2 regions of the Mesorhizobium sp. WSM4848 genome follow, and region 2 is predicted to be linked to the other one. Evidence: predicted binding sites of a transcription regulator. Region 2 holds the regulator's gene; the other holds the start of a gene.

Region 1 (14,959 bases), on a different contig from region 2:
CCGCGCTATGTCAAACACCTCTCAACCGTCTCGGCGCTAACGCGCCGAACCACCTTCTCCCACAGGGGAAACGGAAGAACTGCCCGCTCCTTCTACGGGAAAGAACCACCCTCAATTCACGGCGCTGATGTTGCCCAGGCGTAAAAACAGCGTTTCGCCGGAAGAATCGTCGACGCCGTCATTGTCGGTGGCGACGAAGATATCGCCGTTCTTGTCAATGGTGAAACCTTCGACCTTGTCGATGACATAGCCGTTGCTGGCTGATTTCAGGTCGCCGACGATGTCGCGCACCAGCGTTTTTTCGACCAATGGCAGGTCGCGACCAAGCTTGGCAGGTTTGAAGGCGTCGAGCGCCACCGAATAGATGCGCTTCACCTTGGCCAGGTCGCCGATCTGGTTGTCGCGTTCGAGGATGTAGAGCTTGCCGTCATGCGCGGTGATCTCCGACAGGCCCATCCAGCCAGCTTCGGTCGCTTCGAGCGGGTAGCGCACCGCCGACCATTCCTTGGCCTTCGGCTTGTAGGCCAAAAGCTTGACCTGGCCCTTCGGATCATCGGCCCATTTGCGCTGCACGGCCATCACCAGCGTCAGCTCGTCGCCCTCGCCGACCGCAGTGATGCCTTCGAGACCGAAGCGGGTCTGGTGGGCGAGCAGTTCCATCGGGAAGCCGATTTCCTGCTTGATCTCGCCCTTGTCGTCGACGCGCAGGATGGCGTGCGGGACGAGCTTTGCCGGATCGCCTTCATTGGCCAGCCAGAAGCCGCCTTCACCGTCGGCGACAAGACCCTCGATATCGAGCTTCTGTGCAGGATGGCCGCCACGCGTGACGATGGTCTTGCCGGTGATCAGCGCCGGCGTCTGGGCGGCATCGATCTCGAAGATCGAGGGCGCGTTGGCGTAGAACGAGTCCGAGGCAGCGAACAGCTTGCCGGCAGTGTCGCCGGCCGCGAGCGCCGAAAGCGCACCCCAGCCGAGCGGCGTGCCGTCTGCCGTGAGCTCTGCCGTGATCATCGGGTAAGTGGCGGGACCCTCGGAGCGTTCGTAGATCATCACGTGCGAGCGGGCGAGGCCGTCCTCGACCAGGTCGGCCTCGTTGGCGGTGACCAGGAGATTACGCGACGGAATCGCGACCAGGCCTTCCGGACCGATGCCGGACGGCAGGATCTGGACGAACTGAGGCTCCGCACCCGTGTCCTTGTAGACGCCGACAACGGAGCCACGTTCCGAAGCGACGAAAACGAGCTTGTCTTCGCCGAACGCGCCGGTCTCGAGACCTTCCGGCTCGACGCCCTTCTTGTTGCGGTCGTCTGGATAATGGCCGGCATTGGCGACCTGGTACTCGAAGGACGGACCGGATTCGTAGAGGATTTCGCCCTTCTTGCTGAAGATCGTGAAGCCGCGCGAGCCGCCCTTGTAGTCGCCTTCGTTGGCGACGACGAGGCGGTCATTGTCGAGCCATTTCACGGCATCGGGCTCGCGCGCGACGTTTTCGATTTTGCCATCGTAGGACAAGGCGCCGTTCTTCTTGGTGTCGATCTTGTCCAGCGTGACCGAGCCTGCGGAGAAGTGGGTGACGATCGCACCGGTTTCGGCGTTGACGATGGCGATGTGGTTATTTTCCTGCAGCGTGACCGCGATCTCGCCGGCCTCGTTGAAGGCGACGAATTCCGGCTCCGGATCTTCCCCAGCGACTTCGGCAATGCCAGCCAGGTTGACAGTCTTCATCGTCGCGCAATCAGGCTGGCCTTCGGCAAGCGTGAAAATCCTGAGGTCGCCCGCCGGCATCTGCGGAATTTCTCCGTCGTTCAGTTCCTCGTCGCGCTCGTTCTCGATGGCGATGGCCAAAAACTTGCCGTCCTTGCTGAACGCCAGCGAGTCCGGCTGGCCGCCGAGATCGCAGGTGCTTTCGATCGCCTTGGAGGCAAGATCGATGACGGCGAGGTTGCCCGAAGGCTTGGCTTTGCTCTGAGACGTGTTGACGCCGGCCAGCACCTTGCCGCCGATGACCACAACCGAGGTCGGCTCGCCGTCTATCTTGACGATGCCGCCGGCCTTGGGCGCCTTGGGATCGGCGATGTCGATGAAGCCGACCGCACCGAGCGGGCTATCGGAATAAACCAGCGTCATGCCGTCTTCGCTCGCCGTGATGATCTCGGACGAAGTCGGCGTGGTCTTCTCGACGTCCGCCGGCAGGTTACCGGCGACTGCGAAGCTCGCGACCCGGTTGAACATCATGTCGGCATGGGCCGGCAGCGAAACGGAGGCAGCAAGCGCTGCCGTCAGGACGAAAAGCGCGGAATGGCGGGGCACGGCGGCGTCTCCTGTTCGAATGGAAGCCACCTGATTTGGGGGAACGACATTTCAAAGCGATGACGGATCGATGACACTTCCGCGACAGGCGGTCAGGGTCCGTCGATATTCACCTCATACTGGCCTGCAAATGGCAGCTTTCTGCGGTCGCAATCAGCGCCCCCCGGGCGCGAACAGCAAGAAGCTCCAGCCCCGGAAGGACGCCCTACTCCGCCTCGGCCACCATCTGCCGCCCGCCAACCCAGTTCCGCCAGGCTCGCTCGTCGCCGTGGAATACGTTGAGGTCGATGCGGCCCCTCACCCCATGCGACAGGCCGGAGCCGGAATACTGCCAGAACACCCATTTGCGGCCGGGATAGACTTTTGAGGGGTGCTGTGCCACCGCGCGCAGCCAGAACGGATAGTCCAGAAATGCGCCTCTGAGATTGTCGCGGTAAAAATCAGGCGCGGTGTAGATGATCGGCCGCTGGCCGTAGTGGCGCTCGAGCTTGTCCATGAAGACCTGCATCTTCTCCAGCACCTTTTGCCGCGACGGCCGCCGCTTGCAGCTGGATTCGCCGTTCCATTCGACATCGATCACCGGCGGCAGGGCACCCTCGACCCTCGGCACGTTGCGGATGAACCAGTCAGCCTGCTCACTAGCGGTGCGGCACCAGTAGAAGAAGTGATAGGCGCCGCGCTTGAGGCCGGCGGCGTCGGCATTGCGCCAGTTCTTCCTGAACATCGGGTCGAGGTGATCGCCGCCGTCGGTCGCCTTGATGTAGGCGAAGTTCGCGCCCTGCGCGCGCAGCTTCGCCCAGTTCACGTTGCCCTGCCAGCGCGAGACGTCGACGCCGTGAACGGCGAGGTGCCTGGGCGAGGCCCTGCCGAAATTGATCGGCTTGGCGTCGCGGAAACGATAGCGCTGGACCGGCTCGGCGAGCATCGGTGCTGCCCGTGCCAGCCGCGTCGGCGCCACCAGGGCAATCGGCTCGGCGGGCGGTTCGACGCTTTCCACAGGCTCCGGAGTGGCCATTGCCACAGTCTGCTCCGTCACCTCCTCCGGCGCAAAGTCGGGTTCGGCATCGGCAACGCCGACCGACGCCACCGGCGCGGGCGGCCGCACAACCGAGCTGGTCGTCTCGCTGGACGGCACTTGCAGCGCGTCGACGCCGGACGTGGATGTGCAGCCGGCAAGGCAAAGTGACGCGATCGAGAAGATGACGACGCCTGATAACCGCATCTGGACCTGTACGCAGAACACAACAGACCGAGGGCAAGACAACGCCGCCGGACAAACCAGTCCGGATTACTAACGAGAAATTACCAACAAAGTTTGAATCAAATTGTTAGGGCAGAGGAGCTGGGCAAGGCGCTCGCTCTATCACCGCAGCGGTGAGAGCCTGGAAATGCCGCAGGAGGGCGCGAAGGATCGCCGACGCCTGCAGGTCCGCTGCCTAGCCGCACAACCATAGATTGTGACAGCTCTCGGCTACCATATGAGCGGGCGGGACGGCGCGATCGGTGGCAGGGCGGTCGGTGACGGGGCGATCAGTGACGGGATTGACCGGCGCATCATCCCGGCGAACCTTTTCTTCAAGCAGCGAGCGAAGCTCGGCCGGCTGCACGCGATCACGCTCCATCACCAGCTTGACCATCGGATCGCTCAAAAGCTCATCCAGGGTGTTGATTCTGTCGTTCATCCGTCGCCTCCTTCGACTGCCGACCCGCAAGCAATAGATAGGTGGCAATGATGGCTCGCCAATGACGTTTTGCCGACTATCTCGTGTCCCGGAAGAAAAAATTGGGCACGTCCTGTGCTTGAGTTCGCCTGTGCTTCGGTTCGCCTGTGCTTCAGTTCGCCTGTGCTTCAATTCGGGGGTGGGGCGCCTTCATATTGCGGCAGTCCGTCGATGAGCTGTACCCAGGGCTGCTTCGAGGCGGTCCACATATGCATCTGCGGCTTGAATATCGAAGGGTCGTCGAGCGAGCCTGAGGTGACGCCGATGATACCGGCGGAGTCGCGCCGGGAAAACAACGTCGTGCCGCAGCCCGGGCAGAAGCCGCGCTTGAGATCGGGCGAGGAATTCACCGTCGCCACCGGCCCGTCAATGGTCACATCGTCGATACGGAACAGCACGCGGGCGTTGAAGGCAGCGCCGAGCGCCTTCTGGCAAAGCCGGCAATGGCAGACGCGCTCGTTGATCGGCGCGGCCTCAGTGCGGTAACGCACTGCCCCGCACAGGCAGCCACCCTGATACCTGGCCATATCTGCACCCCTCTTTCCCAGGATTGACGGCAAGGTAGCTGCCGGCATAGCAGCGTCAATTGAAAAGCTTTGATGGCGCCATCTGTTGGCGTGATGCGGCAGGCGGAACTTGCGGCGTGCTCAGGCACGACGCGTAACAAGCGTTGCCGGCCATCTCGCGGGAGACGGCCGGCAGGCAGGTGTCAGGCGGTCAGTTCGTTTCGCTGACGATCTCGTCCCAAGTCTTCACCTTGGTCTCGCCATTGAGGAAGGGCAGCGCGGCGGCTGTCAGTTCCGGCGCAAAGAATACGTCGTAATGAGTGCGGTTCGGCAGGATGGCCAGGCGGTTCTGCGACAGGTTCTCGCGCATCCAGCCGGCGTCCTTCAGTCCGCCGCCGAGCATCTGATAGAACTTGATCTCGTGCTCGGGCCGGTACATGTCGCTGTCGCCGAACGCCAGCATGACCGGCATCTTCAGCTTCGGCACATCGGCGGAGTAGTTGTAGTCCTTGCGCATATAGGCGCCGAGTTGGTCGAGCAGTTTTGGAAAATCCTGCGGATGCGGCGCGACCGCCACATAGGATTTGTACATCGGCGTGTCCTTCATCATGTCGGCCATCGCCGCGCCGACCTGCGCCTGCTGACCGCGCATCTCGGCATAGAAGCCGTCCGCGGCATAGCCGGTCGAAACCAGGACGAGCCGGCGCACGGCCTCGGGATGCTGGACGGCCATGCGGAAGGCGACGCCGCCGCCCAGTGAATAGCCCATGACATCGACCTGCTCGTAGCCGAGCGCCTTGACGATCGCCGCCATGTCGTCGCCCATCGCCTCGAGGCTCAATGGCCGGTCGCCGAGCGCGGTGCGGCCGTGACCGTGCAGGTCGACACCGATGACGGTGCGGTTCTCGGCAAACTTTGGCAGGATCGGCGCAAACATATCGATGGTGCCGAGCCCGCCGTGCAAGAGAAGCAGCGGCTCGCCCTTGCCATAGACGGCGTAATAGTAATTCAGGCCGTTGATCGGCAGCAGGCCGGATTTCGCCGGCTTCGGCATTGCTTTCGTTTCGGTGGTCATGGCGGGCTTTGCCTCCTCGGCTTTGGTGGCGCCCGGCGCGGCGAACAGTGCTGCGGCCGAGGCGAAAATGGCGAAAAACATCGATCTGGACATCTCGGTCTCCTTGCGTCCCGTCGATATCAAAGCCGCTTGGCGACTTCTTCGAGCTGGTCGGCGCACTGGTCCCAGCCCTCGTGAAAGCCCATCTTCTCGTGCTCTTCGCGGTCAGTGACCGACCAATGCGCAACCCGGGCGATGTAGCGGGTCTTGCCCTCGCCCTCATCCTCGAAGGTCAGCACGACCGTCATGAACGGCTTTTCGGACGGCTCCCAGGCCTTTGTGTCGGCGTCGGTGAGAACGATCTTTTTGCCCGGCACGACTTCGAGGAAGACGCCGGGGTTCGGGAATTCGTTGCCGTCGGGACCGGCCATGACGACCAGGCTGGAGCCGCCGGTGCGCACGTCCATTTCGGCGCGCGGCGTCGTCCACGGCTTTGGCGCGAACCATTGCGTCACGAGCTTCGGCTCGGTCCAGCAGCGATAGACGTTCTCGCGCGGCGCATCGAGGATGCGGGCAAGAACCAGTTCGCGGTCGGAGCTGGGGGCGATGTCGAGCTTGGTCGTCATGATGGTCTCCTCACTTGCTTGCTAAAGAGTTGGCTTGAATGCCGGTTTCCGTCTCAAGGACGAGCGGGCAACGCGCAGCCCGACACGGTCTCGCGAAAAACTTCGCCAGGCCGATTTCCGCGGACGCCGAATGAGAGCTCAGTGGCGCTTGGCTTGCACCAGATAGGCGTCGATCTCGATCTCGCCGAGCCATTTCGCCGCTTCCAGCCGGTGCAGGCCTTCGACCAGGATATGGCGCTTGCCGTCGTGGCGCACCTGGATCGGCGTCTTCATGCCGTTTTCCAGAATGTCCTCGGCAAGATGCCGGACGGTCTCGGGATGCAGCGTCTTCCTGCGCGCGGTCGGCACGTAGATGTCGTCCACCCTGACCTTTTGCACTCTCAGCATGTCGGCTCCCGCGGCGGAAAAGGCCGCCTTTTGAGAGATAGTCGGTTTGACAGGCAAGGCCAAGGCCGGCTGTCAGCTATCGCTGGCCCGATCGTTTCCGATTGACGCTTGCCGGGCAGATGGCCGAAATGGCGATCTTCGATCATGCCGGTAGCCATGACTGACTTGCCGACCGAATTCCCCGATTTCGGACTGACGCTCCACCAGCGCCGGCAAGCGGTGCGAGGCCACTACTGGGAATGGCCGGGCATGGACGGCGAACGCGGAGAGATCTGGTGCTACAGTGACCGTTTCTCATACCGTCGGGGCGAGACGGTGACGCTGCATGCCAGCTCAATAGCCTCCAGCTTCAGCATGGCGATCGTCCGCGACGGCGGCATCGAGACGAAAATGTTCGAGAAGGCCGGGATCGCGGCGCGCTGGCAGGATACACCCGATCAATGTTCGGTCGTGGGCTGCGGCTGGGACGCTTCGTTTGAAATCCGCGTCGGCGACGACTGGCCATCCGGGGCCTACCGAGTCACGCTGACGGCGGATGGCCGCGATGGCAAGCCGGTCCGCTGCCACCATCTTTTCATCGTTACCCCGCAGCCCGGCAAGAAACGGGGTCGTGTGCTGCAGGTCGCAGCCACCGGCACCTGGCTTGCCTACAACACCTGGGGCGGCTCCAATCATTACGAAGGCATCACCGGCCCGAACCGCGACCAGTATGCCCCAATGGTGTCGACGCAGCGGCCATGGTGCCGCGGCTTTGTTGTTCTGCCGAAGGAGGCGCCGCGCGTGCCGCTCGAGGTCGCCGTGCCGCCCAAAACCGTGCCGCGCTATCCGCACATGGAATGGGCCCTCGCCACCGGCCATTCGAAGAAATACGCCTCGTCCGGCTGGGCAAGCTATGACAGCCACTTCTTTCGTTTTGCCGAGCGTGCCGGCTATGGGGTCGATCTCGCCAGCCAGCACGAATTGCATTTCTCGCCCGAAATCCTCGACGGCTATGACTGCGTCGTCTTCGTCGGCCATGACGAATACTGGACCTGGGAGATGCGCGACGCTGTCGACGCCTATGTCGAGCGCGGCGGCCATGCGGCGCGCTTCGCCGGCAATTTCATGTGGCAAACCAGGCTGGAGGACGAGGGCCACCGGCAGGTCTGCTACAAATACCGCGCCCGCGCCGAGGATCCGGTCTATCGCGGCGGCGACGTGACCCGCGCCACGAATTCCTGGGAAGCACCGGAAATCGGCCGGCCGGGTGCGACGACCTTCGGGCTCAATGCGACCAGGGGCCTCTACGCCGGCTGGGGCGGTTGCGCGCCGCGCGGCGTGCGCGGCTTTCCGGTCTACCGGCCTGAGCATTGGGCGTTCGCCGGCACAGGCATCTATTACGGCGACCTGCTCGGCGCCGACAGCCATGTCTATGGCTATGAGGTCGACGGGCTCGACCACGAGATCCACGGCGGCCTGCCCTACCCGACGCCCGACAGCGGCGCGCCGGATGGGCTGGAAATTCTGGCGGTCGGCTTGGCTGCGCAAGTCGAGGAGAGCGCCGACATCGCGTTCGAACACCAGTTTCTCGGCGACGAGGACGGACGCTTCACCGCGGAAACACTGTTCGGCGAGGCGAGCGACGCCAATCTCGAAAAGGTCAAGCGCGGCAACGGCATGATCGTCAATTTCCCGCGCGGCAAGGGCGAGGTGTTCCACGCCGGAAGCTGCGAATGGGTCGCCGGCCTGCTAAGGCAGGACGCGATGGTCGAGCGCGTCACCAGGAATGTTCTCGACCGCTATCTCGGAAAGTCCTGACATGCTGAAGTCCCAGACCCCTGCCCCGGATACCGAGACGCCCCTGCCGTCGCATCTGTTCTATCTGTCCAGCCTGCGCCGGCCGCTGGTCGACCGCGCCGAAGGCATCTACATCTGGACGCAGGACGGCCGCCGCTTCATCGACGGATCGAGCGGACCGATGGTCGCCAATATCGGTCATTCCAACCGCAACGTGCTCGATGCGATGAAGCGGCAGATGGATCGCGCCACCTTCGCCTACCGGCTGCATTTCGAGAACGAGCCGGCCGAGGACCTGGCACGGGAACTGGCCGGAAAACTGCCCGAAGGCCTGGACCGGATATTCTTTGTCTCGGGCGGTTCGGAAGCGACGGAATCCTGCGTCAAGCTGGCGCGGCAATGGGCTGTCGCCACCGGACAGGCCAGCCGCTGGAAGGTGATCACGCGCTTTCCCTCCTATCATGGCGGCACGCTCGGGGCGCTCGCCGTCACCGGCGACGATGCGCTGGCCGAAACCTTTGCGCCGATGATGCAGGTCATGCCGACCGTGCCGGCGCCGGCCGCCTGGCGCGACCGCGACAATCTCTCGATGGAACAGCGCGGCATCCGTTACGCCGACATGCTGGAGGAGAAGATCCTCGCCGAGGGGCCGCAAAGCGTGCTCGCCTTCATCATGGAGCCGGTCGGCGGCGCTGCCACCGCGGCGCTGGTGGCGCCGGACAGCTATTATCCGCGCATCCGCGAAATCTGCCACCGCTACGGCATCCTGCTCATCCACGACGAAGTGATGAGCGGTGCCGGCCGCACCGGCAAATTCCTCGGCGGCGACCATTTTGACTGCAAGCCCGACATCGTCGCGCTGTCGAAGGGGCTGGGCTCGGGCTATGCGCCGCTCGGCGCGCTGGCCGCACCGATGCGGCTGGTGCAGCCGCTGCTCGCCTCCGGCGGCTTCCAGCATGGCCATACCTATGCCGGCAATCCGCTCGCCTGCGCCGCCGGGCTCGCCGTGCTTGGCGAAATGGATCGTCTCGACCTGATCCCCAATGCGGCTGACATGGGCGATCTTTTGATGGCTGAGTTGAAGGGCTTGGCCAGGCGGTTTCCGTTCGTCGCCGATGTGCGCGGCAAGGGTCTGCTGCTAGGCGCCGAGATGGTCGCCGACCCCGATACGCTGCGGCCGATCGCACCGGCGAAGAAGGCCACCCAGCGCCTGCTCGACCTCGCCTATGAGCGCGGCCTGATCATCTATGGGCGAAAGGTCAAGGGCGGCGTCGACGGCGACAATTTCATGGTGGCGCCGCCGATGATCGTCACGGCTGAGCAGATCGGCGAAATCGTCGCCATCATCGGTGACTCGCTGCAGGTGCTGGCCGGCGAACTCGACCTGCCGGTCGAAGGCTGAGAGCGAGCGATGGCGCCGCGAAAAGTCATCATCACCTGTGCCGTCACCGGCTCGGTGCACACGCCGTCGATGTCGCCGCATCTGCCGGTGACGCCGGACCAGATCGCCGAAGACGCAATCGCTGCTGCCGAAGCCGGCGCCTCGATCCTGCATCTTCACGCCCGCGACCCCGGGGATGGGCGGCCGACCGCTGATCCTGATGTGTTCATGCAGTTCCTACCGCGCATCAAGCAGGCGACATCAGCGGTGATCAACATCACCACCGGCGGCTCCTCGCTGATGACGCTCGACCAGCGGCTGGCCGCACCGCTCAGGGCCGAGCCCGAAATGTGCTCGCTCAACATGGGCTCGATGAATTTCGCGCTGTTCCCGATGCTCGACCGGCCAAGGGAGTGGCAGCACGACTGGGAGCCCAAGCTGCTGGAAGCGACACGCGACACGATCTTCAAAAACACCTTTGCCGACATGGAGACCGTGCTCGAAAGACTTGGAAAGGGCTGTGGCACACGCTTCGAATTCGAATGCTACGATGTCGGCCACCTCCACTCACTGGCGCATTTTCGCGATCGAGGTCTGGTGTCGGGACCTCTGTTCATCCAGTTCGTGTTCGGCATTCTCGGCGGTATCGGCGCCGATCCCGACAATCTGGTCCATATGAAGCGCATCGCCGACAAACTGTTCGGCGACAGCTACCAGTTTTCGGTGCTGGCCGCCGGGCGCCACCAGATGCCAATGATCTCGATTGCGGCGGCGATGGGCGGCAATGTCCGCGTCGGGCTGGAGGACAGCCTTTACGACGGCCGCCAGCTGGCAAAGTCCAATGCCGACCAGGTGCGCCGCATCCGCAGCGTGCTCGACGGGCTGTCGCTGGACGTCGCCACGCCCAATGAGGCGCGCGAGATGCTGGCGCTCAAGGGCGGCGATAGGGTAGCGTTCTGAGACGATGATTTGAGATGGTTGCGTTCCGTCCCACCCCCCTCTGGCCTGCCGGCCATCTCCCCCGCAAGGGGGAAGATCGGATGTCCCAGTCGTCTCCGCCAATCGTCAACGTTGCAGGACAGACGCTAAGAGCAAAGCTGCCAATCTCCCCCTTGCGGGGGAGATGTCCGGCAGGACAGAGGGGGGTGCCTGGGCGCCGAACCTCCAGTGACTGCCGATTTACCCAAAATCATCATCCGCCCCGGCCGCATCGACGACGTCGAAACCATCCACGCCGCACTCCTGCGGTTCGGAACCCATACCGGCGCGCATCAGGAAATCACCTCAACGCCTGAAGACCTGCGCACCTACGGCTTTGGCGAAAAACCTGCCTTCTCGACGCTGATCGCCGAAGTCGGCGGCGAGTTCGCCGGCCTGTGCCTGCATTTCCCAATCTTCTCGACCTGGATGGGGCGGCCCGGCGTCTATGTGCAGGACCTCTATGTCGAAGATCGGTTTCGCGGCCGCAGGATCGGCGAACGCCTGCTGCGGCGTGTCGCGAGAGAATGTCGGAAAGAGGGCGGCGCCTATCTCAGACTGTCCGTCGATACCGACAATCAAACCGCCAAGGCCTTCTACGAAAGGCTGGGCATTGCCTGGTCGAGCTACGAGCAGGTGCAAAAGATCGTCGGCGACGCGTTCTTTGCCTTCGCCGATGCGCCAGAGGAATGAGGGAAATCATGAAAGCCTTCTATGCCGAAGAACAGAAGCGCCACGATCCCAAGGCGTTCCTCTCCAGCGGCGCCCAAAAGCCCAATCCGGAAAAGCCGGAACGCGTCGAACGGCTGCTCGCCGGCGCCAAGGCTGCCGGCTGCACGATCGAACGGCCGAGAGATCACGGGCTTGGTCCGGTTGCCGCTGTGCATACGCCCGAATATCTCGATTTTCTCGAGCACATCTTCGCGCGCTGGCAGCGCATCGAAGGCGCTTCGGCCGAAGTGATCCCCAACATCCATCCGATCGCGCGGGGCGGCTCCTATCCGGCCTCGGCGGTCGGCCAGGCCGGCTACCACATGGCCGACACCGCTTGCCCGATCTCCGGCGAGACGTGGCGGAGCGCACTGTGGAGCGCCTGGAGCGCGGTCGAGGCCGCTGAGGCGGTGATGGGGGGCGCGCCGGCTGCCTATGCGCTCTGCCGTCCGCCCGGCCACCACGCCTTTGCCGATGTCGCCGGCGGCTTCTGCTTCATCAACAATTCGGCGGTCGCGGCACAGGTGCTCCGCAAGCAAGCTGCGCGGGTGGCGATCCTCGACGTCGATCTGCATCACGGCAACGGCACGCAAGGCATTTTCTACGTACGGCCGGACGTGCTCACCGTCTCGCTGCATGCCGATCCGGTGCGCTTCTATCCGTTCTTCTGGGGTCATGCCGACGAGCGCGGCGAAGGGCCTGGTCTCGGCTACAATCTTAACCTGCCGCTGGCGCGCAAATCCGGCGATGCCGCGTTCCTGGAAGCACTCGACGTGGCGTTCCAGCGCATCCGCGCCTTTGCGCCAGAAGCGGTGGTCGTGGCGCTCGGCCTCGACGCCTTCGAAGGCGATCCGTTCGGCGGACTTTCTGTAACAACACCGGGCTTCTCGCGCATCGGCGAGGCTATCGCCGGCCTTGGCCTGCCGACGGTGATCGTCCAGGAAGGCGGCTATCTCTGCGACGAACTCGGCGACAATCTTACTGCCTTCCTCACCGGGTTCGGCGGCGGCAAGAAGCGGTGATATCAGCCGGATGCCGCGTCAGGATCGCTCCTGCCGTAGCATCGCGATAACCCGATGCACGCTCTCCAGCGTCTCGTCGATCTCGGACGCCATATTGTAATGGGCGATGCCGATGCGCACGACACCCTGCTCGGCCGGAATGCCAAGCTGGTGAACGATCTCCCAGGCATAGTTGTGGCCGGACCACAGGAAGATGTTTTCCGCATTCATCTGCCGCACGATCGTCTCCGGCACGATGCCGTCGACGGTGAACGAAACCGTCGGCACGCGCTCTCCGACACGCGCCGGATCGGTGATGCCGTGGATGGTCAGGCCCGAAATGGCCGACAGGCCGTCGATCAGCTTTTGCGTCAACTGGTTTTCGTAAGCGATTGATATTTCGAACGCCCTGGCGATCTTGGCGCGGCGCGACGCATTCTCGCCTACCGTTCCGCCCAGCTCCGCAAAGTAATCGATCGCGGCCGTCAATCCGGCCATCAACTCAGTCTGCGGCGTGCCGAGTTCGAAGCGCTCCGGCAGAGCATTGGACGAACAGCGGCATTTGTACGGTTTTAGCGCGTCGATGACATCGAGCCTGCCCCACACTATGCCCATGTGCGGCCCGAAGAATTTATAGGCAGAACAGACCAGGAAATCGCAGCCGAGGTCCCTGACGTCGATCAGGCCGTGCGGCGCGAACTGCACGGCGTCGACATAGACCAGCGCACCGGCCTGTTTGGCGATGCGGGTCAGCGCCTTCACCCGGTTGACCGATCCGGTCAGATTGCTGGCGTGTTTCAAGGCGACAAGCCGCGTCCTGTCGGTGAGCAGCGCAGCCAGCGCCGCCTCCTCGATCTGCCAGCTCTGTTGGTCGAAAGCCAGCCAGCGGACGACGAGGCCAAGATCTTCGGCGAGTTGCAGCCATGGCGATACGTTGCCCTCGTGGTCCATGCGGGTGAGGACGATCTCGTCACCGGGTTTCATCGTACGACCGAGGGTGCGCGACATGTGGTAAGTCAGTGTCGTCATGTTGGCGCCGATGATGATTTCCTGCGGGCTTGCAGCACCGAGGAAATCGGCCATCGCCGCATGGGCGTCGTCGACGATCTGTTGCGCCGCAACCGTGGTTTCGAAGAAGCCGCCAAGATTGGCGTTTGTGGTCAGCAGGCAGCGTGACACCGCGTCGGCGACCGCTTGCGGCACCTGCGTGCCGGCTGGGTTGTCGAGATAGATGCGGCGACGGCCCTTGTCGGTCAGCGACAGTGCCGGAAATTTCTCGCGCACGACCTCAATCGGAAAATTCACTTTTTCCCTCTCCCTACTGTAATCGTTGAGCAATCGCACCTTGCAATCGCCGGGAAGCAGCTCACGGACACGGGTTGCCGACACGCTGGTGGATTGCGTCGACCGCCTTCTGCATATCCTCGGTCCAGACGACATCGGCGGAAGACAGCGCCATTTCGAGCTGCGGAAGGGTCGTCGCGCCGATGATGCTCGAAGTGACGAAGGGCCGGCTTGTGACATAGGCGTTGGCAAACAATGCCGGCTCCATGCCGAAAGAGCGCGCCAGTTCGTTGTACTCGAGCTGCGCCTCCGCGGCATTGGGCGTCTCGTAGCGCTGGCCGCGGTTGAAAAGCTGAGAACGCGAGCCTTGCGGCCGCGCGCCATGGTCGTATTTGCCGGTCAGGTAGCCTTGCGCCAGCGGCGAATAGGCGAGCAGGGAAACCTGTTCGCGCTCGCAGACCTCGGCAAGATTCACCTCGAAGCCGCGGTTGACGAAATTATAGGCGTTCTGCAGCGACGCCAGGCGCGGGCCGACCCCTTTGTCGGCTTCGGCGATGAACCGCATGACGCCCCAGGAACTCTCGTTCGACAGGCCGAAATGGCGGATTTTTCCGGTCTTCACCAATTCGTCGAAGACCGCGAGCGTCTCGGGAATCGGCGTCTCGCCGCCCCGTGTAGCGGCGGAATCGGCCCGCAGCGGCACGGCACCGACGCGGTTCGGATTGGCGCCCCATGGCACGTCCCGTTCCGGCCAATGGATCTGATAGAGATCGAGATAATCGGTGTTGAGCCTGGTCAGCGATTTTTCGACGGCATCGAAGATGTCGGCGCGCACCAGCTTCGACGGGCGATCGCCGCGAAACCATGTGTTGGCGGTGCGGCCAACCACCTTCGAGGCGAGGATCACCTGATCGCGGTTGCCCTTCGCTTTCATCCAGCTGCCGATGATCTTCTCGGTCCAGCCTTGCGTCTCCGCCTTGGGCGGGATCGGGTAGAGCTCGGCAGTATCGATGAAGTTGACGCCGCGCGAAAATGCCAGATCCATCTGGGCGTGGCCATCCGCTTGGGTGTTCTGCTGACCCCAGGTCATCGATCCCAGGCAAATCTGGGAAACAAGAAGATCGGTCCGACCAAGGCGGCGTTTTTGCATGGAATTTTCTCCGGCGGGAACTCTTTTGCGCGGTTGCGCGGGAAGGAAGCCGCAGCATACAGGAATGCGCGGGC
Region 2 (14,959 bases):
TTTGAAGCGCTTGCGCTGCGACCGGCCGTTGAGCAGCATCAAGGCGACGGCCACACAGGCGAGAATGCCGACGATCCAGCTTGCGGTCGCCCCGATCGAGCCACGCGGCCCGCCACCCATGAGCTGGAAGGTGGCATCGAGCGGCGCGACGGTGCGCCCGCTCGTCATCAGCCACGCCATGCCGCGCCAGATCAGCAGGCCGCCCAGCGTCACGATGAAGGCCGGAACCTCGAGATAGGCGATGATGAAGCCCTGAAGCGCGCCGATGATGAGGCCGAGCGCCACGCCGGCAGCCAGTGCGATGACCCATATCCAGGGATTTCCAAGCTGGAATCCCATGACGCGGATGAGGAATTCTGCTTGCGCAGCGCCCATCACCATGCCGATCACCCCTTCGACGGAGCCGACCGAAAGATCGATGTTGCGCATCACGATGACCAGCACCATGCCGGTCGCCATGATCGCCACCGAGGACGTCTGCACCGACAGGTTCCAGAGATTGCGCGGCGTGAGGAACAGCCCGCCCGACAGGATGTGGATTCCAACCCAGATGACCAGCAGCGCGCCGACCATGCCGAGCATGCGAATGTCGAGCTCGGTTGCCTTGAGGAAGCGGCCGAAGGGGCTGAGCTCGGATTCCCGCGCCCGATCGACAGCTGTATCCGTGGCCGGCGTGTTGGAAGTCGTTTCGGTCATGATGTCCTCCCACCGTTGCCGTCTGCCGCGGATGCCGGAAGCAGCTTAGAAATTACCCGCGAGACGCGGAAAAACAACTCTTTGAAAAAACGCCGCGGCGTGAAGCCGCGGCGTTTCAGGTTTTTTGGCGAAGGCGGATCAGTTGCAGACCGGGACAGTGCCCGCCGCCGCGCCGGCGCAGACCTCTTCCTGCTTGATCCAGCCGGCATCGATGACGACGTTGAGATTGTCCCTGGTGATGGCAATCGGCGTCAGGAACAGCGACTTGACGACATTGCCGCCCGGCGTGGTGAAGTCCTTGACGCCGGCAATGTCTGTCATCTGCTTGCCGTCGGCCAATTGCGAGGCGATCTCGGCGGCATTCTTGCCGAGCTCGCGCGCGTCTTTCCACACCGATACGGTCTGTGTGCCCAGCGCGATGCGATTCAGCGCGGCATGGTCGCCGTCCTGGCCCGAAACCGGGACGGATCCGGCCAGGCCTTGCGCCGTCAGCGCCGCGACGACACCACCGGCGGTGCCGTCATTGGCGGCAACCACCGCATCGACCTTGTTGTCGTTGGCAGTCAGGAACTGTTCCATGTTCTTCTGGGCGTTGGCGGGAAGCCAGCCGTCCGTATAAGCCTCACCGACATTCTTGATCTTGCCGCTGTCGATGGCATCCTTGAGCACTTCCATGGAGCCGGCGAACAGGAAATCGGCATTCGGGTCGGCGCCCGAGCCCTTGATGAAGACGTAATTGCCTTCCGGCGCCACCTTGAACACTTCGCGGGCCTGCATGCGGCCAACTTCCTGGTTGTCGAAGGTCAGATAGAAGACGTCCTTGTTCTCGATCAGCCGGTCATAGCCGACGACCGGAATGCCTTCGTCCAGCGCCTTCTGCACCGCCGGACCGATGGCCGAGGCATCCTGCGCAAGGATGATCAGCGCGTTGGCGCCCTGCGAGATCAGGCTCTCGACGTCGGTCAGCTGCTTGCCGGGATTGGACTGTGCGTCAGCGGAAATATATTTGTCGCCGGCGGCCTCGATCGCCGCCTTCATGGCGGCTTCGTCGGTCTTCCAACGCTCTTCCTGGAAGTTCGACCACGAAACGCCAATGACCTTGTCCTTGGCCTGCGCGGCCGACGCGAGCGTCAGCGACATGGCGACCCCCGCCAGAATGGCGGCTGCGAATCTCTTCATGATATTCCTCCCTGCGCCGCGTAGGGCGCGACCAACTGGCCCGAAGGCCGGCACAAAGGCCTCTATTTTTTCGAGCCTCGAAAAAATACTGGTCCAACGCCGAAGCCCTGTCAACACCAATTCTGGCGGATTTTGATGTCCTGTTTGGCTTTTTTTCGAGGCTCGGAATAAATAATGACAGGCCCTTCTGCTTCTGCCAGTATTTGTCGGACATTACCGACGGCTTCCGATTCATGAGCGGCCGCGGCGATGAGGAGAAGCAAAAATGTCGGTCGGAATCCGCCATGACGATCTGCGCCGGCGCAACCGGGCGATGGTGATTTCGGCGGTACGCCGCGCAGGCCAGCCGTCGCGGACCGAGATCGCCGCAACCACCGGCCTCAGCCATTCGACCATATCGGCGATCTCTTCCGACCTGATCCAGGAAGGCATCCTGGCCGAGAGCAAGGCGAGCGAGACGGTTTCGCTGAAACGCGGCCGACCGCAGGTCGGCCTCAGCCTCAATCCGCAAGCCGCTGCGGTGTTGACCGTCGTGTTGTCGCTGAATTTCCTGTCGGTCGCCGTCATCGATTATGCCGGACAAGTGGTCGCCGAGGAACAGCGCCGGCTGGACACGCTGACCATGTCGCGCGACGCGCTGATCGGCGAATGTGTCGCCATCGTCCGGCGCCGGCTCGAAGATCCCGACCTCGATGTCCAAAGCGTCGCCCGCATCGCGCTGGCGATCCAGGGCATCACCGATTCCCATGCGCGCGCCATGTTGTGGTCGCCGATCACGCCGCAGACGAACATCGCCTTCGCCGACATTCTGGAACGCGAGTTCGGCATCCCGGCCATCATGGAGAACGACAGCAACATGATGGCCGTGGCGCTGCGCTGGCGCCACCCGGATCGCTACCGCGATGATTTCATCGCCATCCTGCTCTCGCACGGCATCGGCATGGGGCTGGTGCTGAAGGGCGAATTGTTCACCGGCACCCACTCCTCAGGCGGCGAATTCGGCCACATGATTCATCGGCCGGGCGGCGCGCTTTGCCGCTGCGGGCGGCGCGGCTGCGTCGAGGCCTATGCCGGCAACTACGCCATCTGGCGCAACGCAAGGCAATTGAGCGAGAACGCAGAGCCGGTCGCCGATGTCAGCGACGCCGAGATGCGGGCACTGGCGGCCCGGGCGCGCGAGACGGACGGACCGGAGCGCGAAGCCTACCGCAAGGCCGGCGAAGCGCTCGGCTTCGGGCTCGGCAGCCTGTTCGCGCTGATCGATCCGGCGCCGGTGGCCATGGTCGGCGCCAGCGCTGCCGCCTTCGACCTGATCGAGCCGGCCCTGCGCGAGGCCATCGCCCAGACCGCCGGCGGCCAGCATTCGGGTTCGATTTCCTTCGACACCGAGCCGAACGAGCTGCCGCTGATCCGCGAAGGCTGCGCCATGCGCGCGTTGACCTTCGTCGACCAGGAGGTTTTTGCGCCCGGCGCACAAGGCAAGTCCGGCACGATCAGGAGAGACGTGGCCTGAGTCCGAACGAGGACTCAGCCATTCGCAGGCCGGCCTCACCTGAATATCAGCTAGTCTTCCCTGATCGCGTAGCCAGCGCCACGGATGGTGCGGATGACATCGGGCATGCGACCATTGTTGACCGCCTTGCGTAACCGGCCGACATGGACGTCCACCGTGCGCTCGTCGATGTAGATCGTCTCGCCCCAGACATTGTCGAGCAACTGACTGCGCGAGAAGACCCGGCCCGGGTGCCGCATCATGAATTCGAGCAGCCGGAATTCGGTCGGCCCGAGCCGGATCTCGCTCTTCTTGCGATAGACCCTGTGCGATTCACGATCGAGCATGATGTCGCCGACCTTGAGCACGCTGGACAGCACTTCCGGCTTGGCGCGGCGCAGCAGCGCCTTGACCCTGGCCATGAATTCCGGTGTCGAGAACGGCTTGACCAGATAGTCGTCGGCTCCGGTCGAAAGGCCGCGCACCCGGTCGCTCTCCTCGCCGCGCGCGGTCAGCATGATGATCGGCAGCCGCTCGGTTTCGGGACGCACCCGAAGGCGCCGGCAAAGCTCGATGCCGGAAACCGCCGGCACCATCCAGTCGAGCACCAGAAGATCGGGCACGTTCTCCTGCAGCCGGATTTCGGCCTCGTCGCCGCGCGTCACCACCTCGACCTGATAGCCTTCGGATTCCAGATTGTAACGGAGGAGGACGCCCAGCGGCTCTTCATCCTCCACCACCATGATGCGCGGCGCGATCATCGGCCGGTCACTCCTGTCATGTCGCCGGCGCCGACATCGTCGTTTCGTCGAGCTTCGGGCGATCCGCCGGCAATTGCTGCCCGGTCACGACAAAGTAGGCGTTTTCGGCGATGTTGGTGACATGATCGCCGATACGCTCGAGATTCTTGGCGCAGAACAGAAGATGCGTGCAGGCGGTGATGTTGCGCGGATCCTCCATCATGTAGGTCAGGAGTTCGCGAAAAACCGCCGTGTATTTCACGTCGATCTTCTGGTCGTCGGCGCGCAGTTCTTTCAACGCGCCGGCATTGCGCGACACATAGTGCTCGACCACGCCGCGGAGCTGCACAAGAACGAGATCCGCCATCGTGTCGATACCGTGCGACAGATTACGCGGCGTGGCGCTCTGCCCGACTGCGCTGACCCGCTTGGCTATGTTCTTGGCCAGGTCGCCGATGCGCTCGAGATCGCCGGCCATGCGGATTGCGCCAACCACGGCGCGCAGATCTTGCGCCATCGGCTGCCGCTTGGCGATCAGCGTGATCGCACTATCGTCGAGTTCGCGCTGCCGCGCATCCATGATGGCGTCGTCCGAGACGACGCGCTGCGCCATCGCATTGTCTGATGCAAGCAACGCGCGGATCGAGGCTGCGACCATCGCGGCGGCGAGCTCGTCCATATCGCGGATCAGCCTGTCGATGTGCTCCAGTTCCTCGTCGAAAGATGCGACGGTGTGTTCACCCATGATACTGTCCTCGTGTTCGAAATTCGCCGCCGGACCGCTCAGCCGAATCGGCCGGTGATGTAGTCCTGGGTGCGCTTGTCGTCGGGGTTGGTGAACATCTTGTCGGTCGCGCCCTCCTCGACCAGATAGCCGAGATGGAACATCGCCGTGCGTTGCGACACGCGCGCTGCCTGCTGCATCGAATGGGTGACGATGACGATCGTGTAGTTCTGGCGCAGTTCGTCAATCAGTTCCTCGACGCGGGCGGTGGCGATCGGATCGAGCGCCGAACAGGGCTCGTCCATCAGGATCACTTCCGGCGATACGGCGATGGCGCGCGCGATGCACAGGCGCTGCTGCTGTCCGCCGGAGAGACCGGTGCCCGACTCGAGCAGGCGATCCTTGACCTCGTTGAACAGGCCGGCCTTCTTCAGGCTCGATTCAACGATGCCGTCCAACTCGGCCTTGCTCCTGGCCAGGCCGTGAATGCGCGGACCGTAGGCGACGTTTTCATAGATCGACTTCGGAAACGGGTTCGGCTTCTGGAACACCATGCCGACGCGGGCTCGCAGCTCGACGACATCGATTTTCGGGTCGTAGACATCCTCGCCGTCGAGCGTGATCTTGCCGCTCACCCGCGCGATATCGATCGTGTCGTTCATTCGGTTCAGGCACCGCAAGAATGTTGACTTGCCACAGCCCGATGGGCCGATCAACGCCGTCACCTGGTTCTCGCGGACATCGATATCCACGTCGAACAGAGCTCGCTTCTCGCCGTAATGAACAGAGACCTTTTCGCCCTTCATCTTGATCGAAGGGGCATTGGTTCCGCTGCTCAGTTTCTGCTCAACGCCGGCTTCCGTCATGATGTTCATATCCTCTACTCCTTACCAGCGCCGCTCGAAGCGCTTGCGCAGTATCACCGCGATGGCGTTCATGATGACCAAAAACAGCAGCAAAATCAAAATCGCCGCCGAAGTCTTCTGCTGGAATCCAGCTTCCGGGAAATCCGCCCACATGAATATCTGCACCGGCAGGATCGTCGCGGGATCGGTGAAGCCGCCGGGAATGTCGACGATGAAGGCGACCATGCCGATCATCAGCAACGGCGCGGTTTCGCCCAGCGCGTGCGCCATTCCGAGGATGGTGCCGGTCATGATGCCCGGCATCGCCAGCGGCAGGACGTGATGGAATACGGTCTGGACCTTGGACGCTCCGATGCCGAGCGCCGCCTCGCGGATCGACGGCGGCACGGCGCGCAGCGAAGCGCGCGAGGCGATAATGATGATCGGCAGGGTCATCAGCGCCAGCACCATGCCGCCGACCACCGGGGCTGACCGCGGCATGCCGAAGAAATTCAGGAATACGGCAAGTCCAAGCAGGCCGAAGACGATCGAAGGCACCGCCGCCAGATTGTTGATATTCACTTCGATCATCGTCGTCAGCCGGTTCTTGGGCGCAAATTCCTCAAGATAGATCGCCGCTGAAACGCCGATCGGGAAGGCGATGGCCAGCGTTACGATCATGGTCAGGAACGATCCGACGACCGCGCCCCAGACACCGGCCAATTCCGGCTCGCGGCTTGCGCCGGTGAAGAAGAAGATCGAGTTGAACCGGCTTTCGATCAGGCCGGCGCTCTTCAGCGTGTCGAGCCAGACGATCACCTTGTCGGAAATCTTTCGCGATGCTTCCGGCGTCTCGATGACGCGCAGGAATGCCTGGCCGCTCGCGGCGGGCGCAGTGCTCTCCAGCGCCTCGATCACCGTACCCTTTGCGATCACCGTGCCGTTGGCCGCAGGCGACAGCGCGGTCAGCTTGACCGTGCCGCCATTGAACGCGACCAGCAGCGACGACGCGCCGCTCGTCAGCGTGAGCATGCCGTTTTCGCCCTCGGTCGCACCATGGCCGCGCGCCAGCGCCAGCATGGCATCGTCGCCGAAGGTCAGATCGATGTCGCCGCTGGTTTCCGAAGGCGTGACGCTTGTCGAAATCGCTTCGTCCGAACCGACGTCGGCAAGCAAACCCTTGAGGTAGAGGTCGGCAAAATCGTCAAGTGGAACCGCGTAGTCCACCGTTCCTCCGAGCATCCCCGGATCAGCCGCAATATCCTTGCGCAGGAACACGCCTGTGCCGGTGGAAATCAGCCCGCGCAGCAGGCGCTTGTCCTGGCGGCTCGTCACATCCGGAAATTTTGCCGTAAGCGCTTGCTGAGCGATGGCGTCGTAGTTCACTTCACCGAGTTTCGCCGGGTCGACCTTGGCCGCTGAAAGATCGATCGGCAGCGTCAGATAGTTCTGCCGCAGCGCCGGAATCGCCTGCGTGACGATCGTCGACAGGAGCAGCACAAGGAACAAGCCGGCCAACGCGACGGCTGCGGCGCCAAGCCATTTGAACCATGTTTCCGTGCGGTAGCGGCCCTTCAGCCGCGCCTTCGCGGCATCGTCGGTATGAATGCTGACCGGCCGTCCGACGGCGCCCAATGACGAGATCGCATCAGTCATATTGCTCTCGGTATTTCTGGACGACGCGCAAAGCGACGATGTTGAGGGAAAGTGTGATGCAGAACAGCACCAGGCCAAGTGCGAAGGCTGCAAGCGTCTTGGCGCTGTCGAACTCCTGGTCGCCCACCAGCAGCGTCACGATCTGCACGGTCACGGTGGTGACCGCTTCGAGCGGGTTCGCCGTGAGGTTTGCCGCCAGCCCCGCCGCCATGACCACGATCATTGTTTCGCCGATTGCGCGGCTGACGGCAAGCAGCATCGCCGAAACGATGCCCGGAAGGGCAGCGGGAAGGACCACCTTGCGGATGGTTTCCGACTTGGTCGCGCCGAGGCCGGCGGAACCGTCTCTCAGGGATTGCGGAACGGCGTTGATCACATCATCGGAAAGCGAGGAAACGAAGGGAATGATCATGATACCCATGACCACGCCTGCGGCGAGCGCGGATTCAGACGCGACGTTGAGGCCCAGGCTTTCGCCGATACCGCGGAAGTAGGGCGCAACCGTCAGCGCGGCGAAGAAGCCGTAGACGACGGTCGGAATGCCGGCGAGGATTTCCAGGACCGGCTTTGCGACCGCGCGGACGCTTTTGGAGGCGTAATCCGAAAGGTAGATCGCAGCCATCAGCCCGATAGGCGCAGCCACCAGCATGGCGATGAAGGTGATGAGCAACGTGCCGGCAAACAGCGGCACCATGCCAAAAATGTCCTCGTTGACCGCCCCGGCCTCCGCTCCCGCGCCGGTGAAGGCGCTCTGCGGCGACCAATGCGTGCCGAACAGGAACTTGTAGAACGGCACCTGTTGGAAGAACCGCAGGGACTCGAAGATAAGCGACAGGACAATGCCGATCGTCGTCAGGATCGCGACCACCGAACAGGCGATCAAGAATGCGCGAAGAATGCGCTCGACCACGTGGCGCGCCCGGTAGGCCTGTGCGATGCGCGAATGGGCCCAGTAAAATCCGGACGCGGAAAGCACGAGCGCGACGGTCCAGATGATCCAGCTGCTGGTCGCATGGACCGATTTGTAGAGGGCGGCGGCCGCCTCTTTCGTGGGATCGGCGAAACCGACAAGCCCGCCAAAGGCCATCGCGCGAGCATCGCGGATGAAAGCTTCGACCTGCGGGACGCCCATTCCCGACAATTCGGAAGAGAAGCGGTCGGCAATGATCGAAGATTCAATGCTCGGCGTCACCAGCGACCACAACACGATCGCAAGCAGCGCCGGACCGGCAGCAAAAAGCGCCAGAAACATGCCATGCTGGCCAGGCAGCGAATGCAATCGCGCGACGTCGCCGTTGACACTGGCAATTGCGCGTGTCCGGCCGATCCAATAGGCCGCAGCGGCCAGACCTAACAGTAGAACAACGAGATAACCGACCATCCAGGACGTCCCCTCGACCGCCGGTCATTCACCGGCTCAAAGCACGGGACCTTTGGTCCCGTGCTTTGGGCTTTTAGAGCATGAGGGGTCAGAGCTGATATACGCCCGGACCCCGAAACATCAAGAGCCCATGCCCTTCAGGGCCTTGGCGTTTTCGGCCCACTTGGCGCGCTCGGCGTCCGGCAGCGGAATCAGGCCCTTGTCGGCCAGATAACCATCAGGACCCCATGCACCCTCCGAGGTGTACTCGGCGATGAACTCCTGCATGCCGGGGATGACGCCGACATGCTCTTTCTTGGCATAGACATAGAGCGAGCGGGAAACGCCGTAATCGCCGGATGCGATGTTCTCGAAGGTCGGCTCGACGCCGTCGACCTTGTGGCCCTGCAGCTTGTCGGCGTTCTGGTCAAGGAACGAGAAACCAAAGATGCCGAAGGCATTGGGGTTGGCTTCCAGCTTCTGGACGATCAGATTGTCGTTTTCGCCGGCCTCGACAAAAGCGCCGTCTTCGCGGATCTCGCCGCAGCCCTTTTCATTAGCCGCCTTCACTTCTTCCTGACAGGCCGCGTCCATGACGAGCTCGACGAATGCATCGCGCGTGCCAGATGTCGGCGGCGGGCCAAGCACCTCGATCTTCGTCGCGGGAAGCGACGAATCGACATCCGACCAGTTCTTGTAGGGGTTGGGGACGACCTTGCCGTCAACAGCGACGTTCTTGGCGAGCGCCTTGAAAATCTGTTCCTTGGTCAGATCAACGACAGTCCCTGCCTTCGAGTTGGCCAGTACGATGCCGTCGAAGCCAACCTTGATCTCGACCGGCGTCACGCCGTTTGCCTTGCAGGTTTTAAGCTCGCTGTCCTTGATGGCGCGCGAGGCATTGGTGAAGTCGGCGGTATTTTCGCCGACGCCCTGGCAAAACAGCTTCATGCCGCCGCCGGTGCCAGTCGACTCGACGACCGGGGTCTTGATCTTTCCGCTCTGGCCAAGCTTTTCAGCGACAGCCGTCGTAAAGGGGAACACTGTGGACGAACCGACGATTTGAATCTGGTCGCGCGCGGCGGCATAACCAGCCGACGCGGCGAGCGCAAGCGCCGCGGCCGACGCCGTAAGGAGGAATTTTTTCATGTGGCCTGCTCCTGTTCGGAAAATGGTCTATCGGCGCCATTCCTTCGGCGCCCGCTGAGGCCATAGCCCCCGATTATTACAGTCACATGACAGTTTGATGTCAGCCCGGTAACCGCCGTACAGCCTGTCGAAAAGGAAGGGCCGCGGGTCTCGCCGCTACAGCCGTGGTTTGCCGCTGGAATCAGCAGCTTGCGCGATTTGCGGCCGGCATTTGCCTGGACAGGCGAACAATTGGCGCCGAAAAAGAAAATCCGGGCGGGAGCGCGTTGCATGCGGCCAAGGAGGTCATGGCCGTGCCATCGCCGAAGCAGGTCCGTTGGGGTAAATCTGACCCTGCTTCTTGCCGGCGGTCGCTGCTCCCGCCCGTAACTGGAGGAGCGGAACTCGAATGCGCTTATTGTTCCAACCGGACGCATGCTTTGGTATGGTGCGATCGCACCATAGTCTTGTCGCAAGGCGTCGCCGAATCGGCTGACGCTGTGGGCTGAAGTGGCTATCCTGCGTTGCGCGGGACTTCTCCCTCCGCGCCGAGCTCTTCGAGCTAAGCGCCCCTGGGCTTGGGGCTGATGGGCATGAGCTGACGGGGCTGACGGGCTTGGGCTGACGGGCTTGGGCCGCGTGAGGGACGCTGCGGCACTTTGATTTTGCGCATGATCCCCAGCGAAATCGATTCCGATTCTCTGGGTCATGCGCTAGCCTTGCCCGCAGTGTATTCCGACGGTTGTCGGTAGAAGCGAAGCCGCGTTATAAATCCCGCAAGGGTGTTGCCGATGTTGGGACGGATCCTGCCTTTTTTCGTGTGCCCGATGCTGCTGTTAGGGGGCGGCTGCTCGCGCAGCTACGACGGCACCGTCGTCATTCCAAGGCCGCTCGATGTCCGGCGGTTCTGGGACCGGCCGCAGCAGGTGCAAGCCGAACAGCCGCAGTGGCTGCAGACCGATGTCTTTCCTGCGGCGCCCGAAACGCCGGAAAGAGCGGCGGCCCGCAGAATCGACACCCCCGTTGCGCCGAGAAGGAAAATCGCCAGGACTTCCAAAGCGGCACCGACGCCGTCGTCCGAGCCGGCGAAACCGCTCACCTGCAGGAACGTCAGCCAACCCGGAAAACGGGTCCGCATGGTCTGCGAATAGCCCGCCGGGATTCAAGCGCTGGCAGCTAAAAAGATGCGCCGCCTTGAAAACGTTGCTGCGCAGCTGCCGCAGCGGTTCGGTCAGACGCACATGCCGAGAGCATGAGCCGACTGGTGGGTTTCGGGCTGCCTGATCGGCATTGCCGGCAGCCGGGTTGAACCTTATCCGGCCTTCGACGTTAAACGGCTATTGCAGCGCCGCGCGTGGCTTTGGACGCACAAAGCACGCTGTGGCGTTTGGATGATTTGGCGCATGGTCCTTTCCGAACCGATGGACAGCGGAGCAGAGATCGATCCCGATCCCTTGGGTGATGCGCTGGATGGTCAAAGGAGACCGAACACATGTCGATTCACTTCACTGTCTCGGACCTCACCAGAAATCTGTTTCACTTGCCCGGAAATCTGCTTCACTCGCCCAGAAATCTGTTTTACTCGCTGAGACTGGACCATGAGCGCGCGCCAAGACCTCTCAGTCCTGAGCAAAGTCTCTTGCTGGAATGCTATCTGGCCGGTCAGATTCCGGAATCGGCCTGGAGCGACTACGTCTTCGAAACGCCGGAATTGGCACGCCATGTCAATGCGAGACGCGGGCAACACTGATATCTGGACCGGGAACCAGTCCGATCGCTCGAGGTGACGCCACCGAACCACGCTTGGCTGAATCGGCGGCCCAATCAGCGTGCCATTGCGCTTGAAGCTGAGGGGGCCCGACGACAAATCGCCCTCGATACAAAAAGGCCGGCACATGGCCGACCTTTCCTTCCACCTCGATCGCGCCAGTACATCCGTGGTCACGAGTTGGAGGTGAATTGCCGACCAGTAGATAGGGATTTGGTTAACGAATCCTTAACCGACGGGAACTGCTTGTCGATGCGTCGTGGCCAATCTGCTTGGCGTTTTCGTGATCAGTGCGGAAAGTCCTCCTTGCAGCTGAAATGCCGAAAGCGAACCCCCGCCTCTCGGGGCGAGGTTCCATTTTTGAAACTACGATCTGCTACTGAGCAGGGGCGGCTGGCGGCGGGGTTGCAGGTGCCGGCGTCATCGTGTCGGCTGGAGGTGGCGGCAATTGGCCAGCGGTCGTCGCCTGCGTGCCTCCCGATTGAGTTTGGTCGCACGCCGCCAGGGCAGCAAGCGCCAGGCCGAACGCGGCGAATAAGGGTAGTTTGCGGGTCATACACAGTCCCTTGCATGGACGCCACCCGCGCAGGCCTGATCATCAGGACCGCTGCCTCCAGGTCAGCCGTCGCTTCACCGTCGACGCTTCAAACATTCTTGCGTCCCGTAAAAGGCGGCGGGCCTTCGGGCTCGGTTTAGGTCGGCCTGGGCAAGCAAAACCGCTAGAGCGAAAGCCTCACGCCCCGGCCTGCGACTTCACATGGGCGATATAGCCGCGCACGTCGGCAGCCGGCTCGGCATAGGCCTTGCCGAGCTTCTTCTCGATCGCCGCCATGTACTCCTTCGCCCATTGGGGCAGCGCGTAGTCGATGGCTGCCAGGAATTCGAGCGTCGCCGCCAGGCGGATGTCGGCGATCGAGGGGTTCTTGCCGCCGATGAACGGCTTGCCGTTCCTGAAGAAGCTGTGAAAGACCTCCAGCGGCTCGGCGATCGCTTCTATAGCGGCCTTCTGGGCTTCCGCCTTCTTGTCGGGATGAGCGTCGCTGTGGCCGACCTCGCCGGCATATTGCGGGAAATTCAGCGCAGGATAGGTGGCGCGCGCCACATAGGGGTAGAGCGTGCCGATCAGGTAGAACATGGCGCTGTCGATCATCGCCCGCTTGGCCGGCGCCCTGGGATATAATTTCTCCAGCCCGTGCTTGTTGGCGAGATACTGCATGATGGCGCAGCTTTCCCACAACACGCCCCTGGGCAGGCCCTTGTCCTCGATCATCGGCGTCAGATGGGCCGGGTTCCGCGCCATATACTCGGGCGAGCGCGTGTGGCCCCATACGTCAGTCTCGGAATGGTCGAGCCCGGCCGCGCGCGCAAACACCCGTACGCTCATATTGTTGACGCTCGGCTTCAGCATGCTGAGCGTCAGCGCAGGTTTTTTTCCTGATTTCGCCTTGGTCTTCCGCGCCGATTTCGCGGATGCCTTGCCTGCAGGTTTTGCGGCGGCTTTCGTTGCCGACTTGACGGAAGTGTTCGACACCTTAGCCGCAGGCTTTGTCGCGGCCTTGGCAGCCGGCTTGTTCGCACTTTTCGTGCTCGTCTTTGCCATGGTGTTCCTCCCTTTGTTTGGCCTGTCGTCAGTATGGATTTTTCGGCGTGCGGTCCTCCGACAAGGTTGCGCGGGAGCGCTCGACCAGCGCCTGGATCGCGTCGGCGAGATGCACTTCGGCGATTGCGTAGTCGCCGCGCGCGACGCGAAGCTTGTGCGCCTGCATCAGCACGTCGGCATGGGCAAATCCCGCCGGCGGCTCGAAACGGTAGGAAGCGAGTTCAATCAGCAGACCGAGCGGATCCTCGAAATAGATCGAATCCATGAAACCGCGATCCTTGACGCCGCTGTGCTTGATGGCGCGCTCGTCGAGCCGGGCGACCGCCTGCAGGAAGGTGACCCGCGACACCGCAAACGCGATGTGATGGACGCAGCCCGGATCGGTCGGCGTGCGCCGCTTGACCGGCGTGCGGCTCTCGTCGGTGAAGATGGTGATCAGCCGGCCGTCGCCCGGATCGAAATAGAGGTGGCTTTCGCTTGCCTTGTCGAGATTGGGCTGCTCGAAGATGAAAGGCATGCCAAGCACGCCCTCCCAGAAATCGATCGAGGTCTGGCGCCCGGCGCCGACCAGCGTGATGTGATGGACGCCTTGCGATTGCAATTTCTGCATTGGCCTTCCTCCCTGCGATCTCCCCGCCTCCAGGACGAGCGTCGATCTATTCGCTGCCGTTGCCCATGACGTTCGTTCGACTGCGGCACTAGCGGCCGCGCACGTCAGTGCGATTGGCATCTCTGGCAAATGCGCATAACCGTCTGTCGCGGCTTCTCGATCCGCATCCGTTCCCCGGCGTCTGCGCGCCGACTTGAGCCTTTGGCTCATAGCTTCATGACGCGATGCTAATTCAATCAGCTGCGCTGCGCTAGAAGCAACGAATCCAGCCGTGGTGGGAGAAAGCCACCTTGCTCCGGAGGTGGCGATGGAACGTCGAGGGGGGGCGTTGGGGCTGTAGGGCGCCGGCCGGCGGATTGGGGTCCGCCGTTGGAAACTACCGATCATTGCGATTCAAGCAACTTCCGTGATCGCGGAAGATCTAGGCGCTCCCGTTTGTTTCGCTCTCTTCATCGATTTCGCGCACTGGCAGATAGGCGTTGGTTTCCAGCCATTCGCGCAGCACGATCTGAATGAGGTCCGACCGGCCAATTTTCATTTCAGCCGCGATGGAGTTGAGAGCGTCCTCGGTTGCGGGCTCCAGCGGCACGCCGTCAGTTCGCACGGGGCGGGCGGTTTGCTCCAGTCCGGAATTCCGATTCGGAGGCGGCCATTGCACAGCTGCCCTGCGACATGCGAGTTTGTCAACCAAATGGCTCATCATGGGAGTCTCGTCATGTCCATTCGCCGGATTGCGTTGACCTCGGCAGCGGTCACGCTTGCCTTCACAACCCTCGCCCAGGCCAGGCCGGACACCCGCGCCATGACCTGCCAACAGACGCAGGCGCTAATCCAGAGCCATGGCTCGGTGGTGCTGACCACCGGCCCGAACACCTATGCCCTCTTCGTCCGCCAGTACAGCAATGCGTGCGACTGGTCGTTAATCCCAGCGGTAGGGTTTGTGCCGACGCGCGATGGCCAGTGCTTGGTTCATCGATGCAGAGAGCCGCTCTACACTCCTCCCGGCTGACGGTGACGAGCATAGCTATTCTGCTGCTCCCTTCGGCAGGAAGCCCTTGGCTCCAAATCTTCGACTATCAGTTTCTCGACGTATCCAGCGACCGTTCGCCTGTCTGCTTTTGGGTCCTTGGAACGGAGTCGCATCATTGGCGTTACCGGCCAACC

What was found. Region 2 encodes PhoB, which activates phosphate uptake and scavenging genes when phosphate is short. Its sites were predicted from a motif close to TGTCATNNANCTGTCAT; they were not measured.
Region 1: AC0L16_RS08530 (esterase-like activity of phytase family protein) is a predicted target of PhoB. The motif match lies at 2,370-2,386, and genes of this name have one in related genera.

What each region holds. Positions count from the first base shown of each region.
Region 1 is NZ_JBVVPX010000006.1:87,109-102,067, reverse strand. It holds gene AC0L16_RS08530 (esterase-like activity of phytase family protein) at 112-2,310, opposite strand; gene AC0L16_RS08525 (glycoside hydrolase family 25 protein) at 2,516-3,532, opposite strand; gene AC0L16_RS08520 (hypothetical protein) at 3,747-3,992, opposite strand; gene AC0L16_RS08515 (GFA family protein) at 4,160-4,558, opposite strand; gene AC0L16_RS08510 (alpha/beta fold hydrolase) at 4,749-5,705, opposite strand; gene AC0L16_RS08505 (SRPBCC family protein) at 5,732-6,217, opposite strand; gene AC0L16_RS08500 (ParB N-terminal domain-containing protein) at 6,356-6,604, opposite strand; gene AC0L16_RS08495 (N,N-dimethylformamidase beta subunit family domain-containing protein) at 6,761-8,401, shown strand; gene AC0L16_RS08490 (aminotransferase family protein) at 8,403-9,782, shown strand; gene kce (3,5-dioxohexanoate:acetyl-CoA acetone transferase) at 9,792-10,721, shown strand; gene AC0L16_RS08480 (GNAT family N-acetyltransferase) at 10,929-11,432, shown strand; gene AC0L16_RS08475 (histone deacetylase family protein) at 11,441-12,472, shown strand; gene AC0L16_RS08470 (cysteine desulfurase-like protein) at 12,491-13,756, opposite strand; gene AC0L16_RS08465 (aldo/keto reductase) at 13,818-14,885, opposite strand; gene AC0L16_RS08460 (hypothetical protein) at 14,884-14,959, shown strand, end outside.
Region 2 is NZ_JBVVPX010000030.1:16,324-31,282, reverse strand. It holds gene AC0L16_RS24005 (sugar ABC transporter permease) at 1-696, opposite strand, end outside; gene xylF (D-xylose ABC transporter substrate-binding protein) at 835-1,875, opposite strand; gene AC0L16_RS23995 (ROK family protein) at 2,141-3,388, shown strand; gene phoB (phosphate regulon transcriptional regulator PhoB) at 3,439-4,128, opposite strand; gene phoU (phosphate signaling complex protein PhoU) at 4,145-4,852, opposite strand; gene pstB (phosphate ABC transporter ATP-binding protein PstB) at 4,891-5,706, opposite strand; gene pstA (phosphate ABC transporter permease PstA) at 5,719-7,332, opposite strand; gene pstC (phosphate ABC transporter permease subunit PstC) at 7,325-8,713, opposite strand; gene AC0L16_RS23965 (PstS family phosphate ABC transporter substrate-binding protein) at 8,834-9,838, opposite strand; gene AC0L16_RS23960 (hypothetical protein) at 10,645-10,968, shown strand; gene AC0L16_RS23955 (hypothetical protein) at 11,310-11,567, shown strand; gene AC0L16_RS23950 (glutathione S-transferase family protein) at 12,319-13,185, opposite strand; gene AC0L16_RS23945 (VOC family protein) at 13,214-13,795, opposite strand; gene AC0L16_RS23940 (hypothetical protein) at 14,217-14,498, opposite strand; gene AC0L16_RS23935 (hypothetical protein) at 14,511-14,804, shown strand.